DNA from 3 places in the Chromohalobacter sp. genome. Region 2 is predicted to be linked to each of the others. Evidence: predicted binding sites of a transcription regulator. Region 2 holds the regulator's gene; each other region holds the start of a gene.

Region 1 (2,263 bases), 150 kb from region 2:
CCAGTCTCGATCGCCAGGCCGTTCGCGATGTTGCGGCTCTCGTCGGCGCGCTGCATGCGTCCGGTTGCGCCGTCGTCCTCAGTGCGCATCAGCCCAGCGAGTTGACCGAGCGCTGCGACGAACACTGGTATATTGCCCATCAGCGTCTGGGCGTGGCGACCCGTGAGGCGCCGTTGCCGGCTTGAGCGAGCAGAGGCGAAGGCATGTCGGGTGCGCTGATTCGGTGTCCGGGGTAAAGCCGAGTATGATGGTGGGAGATCGAATCCAGCAGGAGTAATGACATGCGCGACGATGAAGTGACGGCCGTGATCCTGGCGGGCGGTGAAGGGCGGCGCATGGGCGGACGCGACAAGGGATGGGAACCGGTCGCCGGGCGACCGCTGATCGAGCATGTCCTGGCGCGCCTGGCTCCCCAGGTCGAGCGTATCGCGATCAACGCCAACCGCAGCCTGGCGCGTTACCGCACCCTGGGATACCCGCTCGTGACCGACCGCGAGGCGGGGTATCATGGGCCGCTGATGGGGATCTGGAGCGCGCTCTGTGCCGTGGAGACGCCCTGGACATTGGTGGTGCCCTGCGATTCGCCGGTACTGCCTGTCGATCTGGTGACGCGTCTGTACGCGCATCTGGGATCGCGGCGCATCGCGGTCGCGCACGACGGTCAGCGAGCGCACCCGGTGGTGGCCCTGATCGACACCTCGCTGCGCGATGACCTCGCGGATGCCCTGCAGGCGGGCGAGCGCAAGATAGACCGCTGGTACGCGCGTCATCCATGGTGTCACGTCGATTTTTCCGATCAACCTCAGGCATTTGCCAATCTCAATTCGCCGGGAGACCGTGACGATATGGAGCGGCAATGGCGTTCGGGTGGGTCATTTTGACCCGAGGCATGCAAGATGGCGGAATTTTTCATGTCATGTCGCGCGTCAGGCGCGTATCGCCGACCTCGTGTCGGCACGTTTGTTGCCTGTGCTTTCTGCTGCCCATGTTCTGTTGCCGACGCTGGCGGAGACGCCCACCGAACCGCGGTTGCCACGCCTGCCGCAATGCACCGACACGAGGATGACGAGACGCGATGACGCTATCGCTCGAGACGCTGGAGACGCCGCTATTGGGAATTGCCGCCTGGAGCGGTACGGGAAAGACGACCCTGCTGGAAGCGTTGTTGCCCAGGCTGTCCGCCGCCGGCATGCACGTCGCGGTGATCAAGCATGCCCACCATGCCTTCGACGTCGACCAGCCCGGCAAGGACAGTCATCGACTGCGCCAGGCCGGGGCGGCACCGATGCTCGTCGCCTCGGGCAAGCGTTTTGCCTTGATGATGGAAACGCCCGAGCAGGAAGAGGCGGACCTGGCCACGCTGGTTTCCCATGTCTTGCCCTTGTCGCCGGACCTGATTCTGGTGGAAGGCTTCAAGGCATGGCCACTGCCCAAGCTGGAGCTGCATCGGCGCGCATTGGGGAAGCCGCTCATGGCGCCGGATGATGTCTGGGTTCGTGCGGTGGCGACCCCGGACGACGTGGCGCTGCCGACGGGTGTCGAACGCCTGCCCCTGGACGATCACGCGGCGCTCGTCGCGTGGCTGCAGGCATGGCGGGAGCGCTGGCCGGCGATGCGCCGAGGCCCCCGGGAGGCGACATGACCCTGTCCTGTTTCGAACTGGGTGAGCGCATGCTCGACGTCGACGAGACGCTCGGCGCACTGGCGGCGATGACGCCGCCCGCCGTGGCATGCCACCGCGTACCGCTGTCGTCGGCGCTGGGCGGTGTACTGGCGGCGGATGTCGTGTCACCGATCGATGTCCCGCAGAACACCAACGCGGCCATGGACGGCATTGCGCTGGCATGGCCCGAGGCGCCACCGACCGAGGTGACGGTGGTGGGCGAGGTGCTGGCCGGCACCCGCTTCGAGGCTCGGCTGGCAGCCGGACAGGCGGTGCGTATCACCACCGGTGCGCCGCTTCCCGACGGGGCGGATACCGTCATCATGAACGAGCAGCTCGCGACGAGCGCCGCGTCACGGGTGCGTATCGAGCATCCCGAGCGGGTGCGGCGGGCGCAGAACGTGCGCCGGGCCGGAGAGGATCTCGCCCGCGGTCAGCTGGCGCTGGCGGCAGGCACGCGGCTGCGACCGCAGCATCTGGGGCTGCTGGCCTCGCTGGGCCTGGCCGATGTCTCGTTGTTCCGGCCGTTGCGTGTGGCGGTGTTTTCCACCGGCGACGAGGTGACCGCGCCGGGAGAGGCATTGCCGGCCGCGGGCATCT
Region 2 (2,263 bases):
TCTGCGACAACGCCTACATCGTCGGCGATGGGCAAATCATTGCCGAAGGGCATGCCGACGCCATCCTCGCCAACCAGAAAGTGCGCGACGTCTATCTCGGCCACGAGTTCCGCCTGTGAACGCAAGCCACTGGTATCACGCTTGGCTCATATAAATGGCATGGTTGTTGCTTCCATTCTTGCAACTCACGTCGCTGCGGGATAACGTACGGGCACCGTTTCAGGAAGCGACGACCGACTCTCCATGTCCATGAAACCTACGCTTCAGCTTCGCGTCGGCACCCAGCTGACGATGACGCCTCAGTTGCAGCAAGCGATCCAGCTCTTGCAGCTCTCGACGCTGGATTTGCGTCAGGAGATCCAGCAGGCGCTGGACGCCAACCCCATGCTGGAACTCGAGGAACACTTCGACGAGCGCGAAGTCAGCGAGACGCAGGACGACGACTGGAGCAGCGAGATTCCGGAAGACCTGCCGCTGGACAGCGACTGGAGCGATACCTACCAGGACGCCGGGCTCGGCTCATTGAACGGCAGCGGGGGCAGCGAGGAAGGCCCCGACATCGAACGCAACACGGCGCACACCAGCCTTCACGATCATCTGGGCTGGCAACTGGCCATGACCGACATGACGCCACGCGAACATGCGATCGCCGAGAGTCTGATCGATGCCGTGGGCGCCGATGGCTACCTTACCGTGTCGCTCGAGGAGCTTCTCGATGGGCTGCGCGGTCAGGGGTTGGCCGGCCTCAAGATCGGTGACGTCGAGCAGGTCATGATGCGCGTGCAGCAATTCGACCCCACGGGCGTCGCCGCTCGCGATCTGCGCGAATGTCTCCTGCTGCAGCTGGGCGCCCTGCCCGAGGACATGCCGCTGCTTCCCCAGGCCAAGCGCCTGGTGCGTCAATTCCTCGACGCGCTCGCCGGCAACGACCGCAAGCTGCTCAAACGGCGCCTGCGTCTCGAAGAGGCGGAACTCGACCATATCATCGCCCTCATCCGCACGCTCGACCCGCGCCCCGGTCTGGCCTTCGAGGACAGCGACAACGATTACGTCATCCCCGACCTCATCGCCCGCCGCGTTCGTCAGGAATGGCGCATCGAGCTCAATCCCGACGCCTTGCCGCGCGTCCGCATCCAGCCGGATTACGCCGCTCTGATCAAGCGGGCCGACAAGAGTGACGACAACACCTTCCTCAAGCAGCACCTGCAGGAAGCCAAGTGGCTGCTCAAGAGCCTGTCCAGCCGTAACGACACCCTGTTGCGCGTGGGCCGCGAAATCATGGCCCGTCAGCTCGACTTCCTCGAGCATGGCGAAGAAGCGATGAAACCGTTGATCCTCGCCGATATCGCCGGCGCGGTGGACATGCACGAATCGACCATTTCACGTGTCACGACGCAGAAATTCATTCATACCCCACGTGGCGTGTTCGAGCTGAAATACTTCTTCTCCAGCCATGTGGGCGGCGGCCACGGCGAAGGCGACGCCCATTCCAGCACCGCGATACGCGCCCGGCTGAAGAAGCTGATCGGCGAAGAGCCGCCACGCAAGCCGTTGTCCGACAGCAAGCTCGTCGACCTGCTGGCACAGGACGGCATTCAGGTCGCACGCCGCACGGTGGCCAAGTATCGTGAAGCGATGGGCATCCCCTCCTCCAGCGAACGCAAGCGCCTGGCCTGAGCGCCCAACGTTTGCACCCGTCGACGCCGCTGCGTAGACTCGCCGCGGTCGTCGACACCCAGGCATCGCCCGGGGCTATGCATTGCCCTAAAAAGGGTTACAATCAAAGTGCCAACCGATGGAATAGGAGCGTGCCATGCAAGTCAATATCACCGGTCATCACATCGAATTGACCGATGCCCTGCGCGACTACGTCAATGAAAAGCTCGCACGTCTGGAACGGCATTACGACAACATCACCACCGTTCAAGTCACGTTATCCATCGAAAAGGAACGTCACTTGGCCGCATGCACGCTTCATGCCGCAGGCGCCGACCTGCACGCCGATGTGCAGAGCGACGACATGTACGCTGCCATCGACGCCCTCACCGACAAGCTCGACCGCCAGCTCGTCAAACACAAAGAAAAGATGCAGGCACGCGCCCAGGGCGCCGGTGCCCGTTGAATCCGCCATGACACTGGAAAGCATCCTGCCCCCCGAGCGCGCCCTCTTCGGCGTTGCCGGGGGGAGCAAGAAGCGTGTGCTGGAATTCTTCAGCACCTTCATCGCCCAGAATACGCCTAGCCTCGACAGCCAGGAGGTCTT
Region 3 (2,263 bases), on a different contig from region 2:
GGGGGCCGACAGGCCGGTATCGCCTTCATGGCTCTCGTCGACCGGGGCGCCAATCACGCCTCCCTCGGCCGAGAGCCAGGCGCGCTCGAGCCAATTCTCCAGCTCGCGCACGTTGCCCTGCCAATCGCCGCCCATCAGTTCCGGCCAGACCCGCGGGTGCAGGACCTTGTCCATGCCGTAGCGCTGATTGAGCCGGGCCAGCTGGCGCTCCGCCAGGCCGGGAATGTCCTCGCGGCGCTCGCGCAGCGGCGGCAGGGTCACGGGGATCACGTTCAGGCGATAGTAGAGATCGAGACGGAAACGCCCCTCCTCCACGCAGCGTGCGAGATCCTGATTGGTGGCGACCACCAGGCGAAAGTCGACGCGCCGCGAACGGGTATCGCCCAGTCGCGTCAGATAGCCGTCCTGGATGACGTTCAGCAGCTTGCTCTGCATGGCCAGGGGCAGCTCGCCGATCTCGTCGAGAAACAGCGTGCCCTTGTGGGCCTGTTCGAGCAGCCCCGCCTTGCCCATGCGTGCGGCGCCGCTGAAGGCCCCGGGCTGATACCCGAACATCTCGGATTCGAACAGCGATTCGGGAATGGCCGCGCAGTTGACGTCCACGAAGGCGCCCTCGCAACGGCGACTCCAGCGGTGCAACTGACGCGCGAAGGCCGTCTTGCCGACTCCCGACTCGCCCAGCATCAAGACCGTGGCGTCGGTCGGCGCCACGCGCTTGAGCAGCTGGGCCACCTCGTGCATGACCTGACTGCGCACCTCGAGGGACTCCAGCTCCAGCGCCTCTCCCGCCGTGGGACTGCCGCCGCGCTTGAGGTGCTCGTTGAAGCGCCGCTGGAGCAGCGCATACTCGTCCTGCAGCAACCGCAGATCGGTCATGTCCATCGAGCGGCTGATGACCCGCACCAGCCGGCCCCCCGCATAGACCGGGTGCGCCTCGGCGATCACCTGGCGTCCCGTCCCGGTACGTTGCATGACCTGAGCCGGCTGCCCCGTGCGTATCACTTCCAGCGATACCGACGGCGACAGCACGCCACGCGCTTCCAGCTCGTACACCGTGGTCTCGCACAGCGCCTCGCGGCTCATGCCGTATACCGCGGCGCTGCCGGGGCTGACATCCAGCACCTGGCCGCCGGCATCGACGATGAACACATGGTCGTGTCCGGTATGCACCAGCGCCTTCAGGGTCTGGGCCTCGATATCGTGGTCGGGCATGTCGTCTCTCGATTCACTATTGCATCGCAATTCAATAGTGAATCACCCAGGGCACGATAACAATACATTTTTGCATCGCCTTTTGTGCTAACCCATTGATTTTCCGTTGGCGAGACTTGGCATGTTTCGTGCAACTTCGTGATGGAGTACAGGCAAGTGCCACACAAAAACCGCGCTGACTGCCAGGAGAAATGCATGAGCGAGCACGACACCCCGCGCTTCAACCAACCGCTAGGTGGCAACGACATGCCACGCTTCGGCGGTCCCGCCAGCATGATGCGCCTGCCGACGCAGGAAAGCGCCCAGGGACTCGACGCCGCCTTCGTGGGCATCCCCATGGACATCGGCACCTCGAACCGGCCCGGCACCCGCCTCGGACCGCGCCAGATTCGCGATGAATCACGCATGCTGCGCCCCTACAACATGGCCACCCGGGCAGCCCCATTCGACAGCCTGCAGGTCGCCGATATCGGCGATGTGCCGATCAATACCTTCGACCTCAAGAAAAGCATCGGCATCATCGAGAACTTCTACCATGAGCTGCTCTCGCATGACGCCGTGCCCCTGACCCTTGGCGGCGACCACACCCTGACCTGGCCGATCCTGCGCGCCATGGCCCGCAAGCACGGCCCCGTCGGCCTGATCCACATCGACGCCCATGCCGACGTCAACGAGCACATGTTCGGCGAGGAAGTCGCCCACGGCTGCCCGTTCCGTCGCGCCCAGGAAGAAGGCCTGCTGGACAGCCAGCGCGTGGTGCAGATCGGCCTGCGGGGCACCGGCTACGCCGCCGACGACTTCGACTGGTGCCGCGAGCAGGGCTTCCGCGTCGTGACCGCCGAGCAATGCTGGCACAAGTCGCTGGAGCCTCTGATGGCCGAAGTCCGCGAGCAGATGGGCGATGGCCCGGTATACGTGTCCTTCGACATCGACGGGCTCGACCCTTCGGTGGCGCCCGGCACCGGCACCGTCGAGGCCGCCGGCCTGACCATGCCGCAGGGGCTCGAGATCGTGCGCGGCGTCCAGGGCCTCAACATGGTCGGCGGCGACC

The links. Region 2 encodes sigma-54, which starts transcription at its own class of promoters, with help from an activator protein. Its sites were predicted from a motif close to TGGCACNNNNNTTGCTNT; they were not measured.
Region 1: mobB (molybdopterin-guanine dinucleotide biosynthesis protein B) is a predicted target of sigma-54. The motif match lies at 1,031-1,048, and genes of this name have one in related genera.
Region 3: speB (agmatinase) is a predicted target of sigma-54. The motif match lies at 1,330-1,347, and genes of this name have one in related genera.

Annotation. Positions count from the first base shown of each region.
Region 1 is NZ_JBDOOX010000012.1:262,408-264,670, forward strand. It holds gene ABGX75_RS11095 (energy-coupling factor ABC transporter ATP-binding protein) at 1-185, shown strand, start outside; gene mobA (molybdenum cofactor guanylyltransferase MobA) at 282-881, shown strand; gene mobB (molybdopterin-guanine dinucleotide biosynthesis protein B) at 1,076-1,642, shown strand; gene ABGX75_RS11110 (bifunctional molybdopterin-guanine dinucleotide biosynthesis adaptor protein MobB/molybdopterin molybdotransferase MoeA) at 1,639-2,263, shown strand, end outside.
Region 2 is NZ_JBDOOX010000012.1:113,278-115,540, reverse strand. It holds gene lptB (LPS export ABC transporter ATP-binding protein) at 1-119, shown strand, start outside; gene ABGX75_RS10335 (RNA polymerase factor sigma-54) at 244-1,677, shown strand; gene raiA (ribosome-associated translation inhibitor RaiA) at 1,814-2,122, shown strand; gene ptsN (PTS IIA-like nitrogen regulatory protein PtsN) at 2,130-2,263, shown strand, end outside.
Region 3 is NZ_JBDOOX010000007.1:218,231-220,493, reverse strand. It holds gene ABGX75_RS06200 (sigma 54-interacting transcriptional regulator) at 1-1,212, opposite strand, end outside; gene speB (agmatinase) at 1,408-2,263, shown strand, end outside.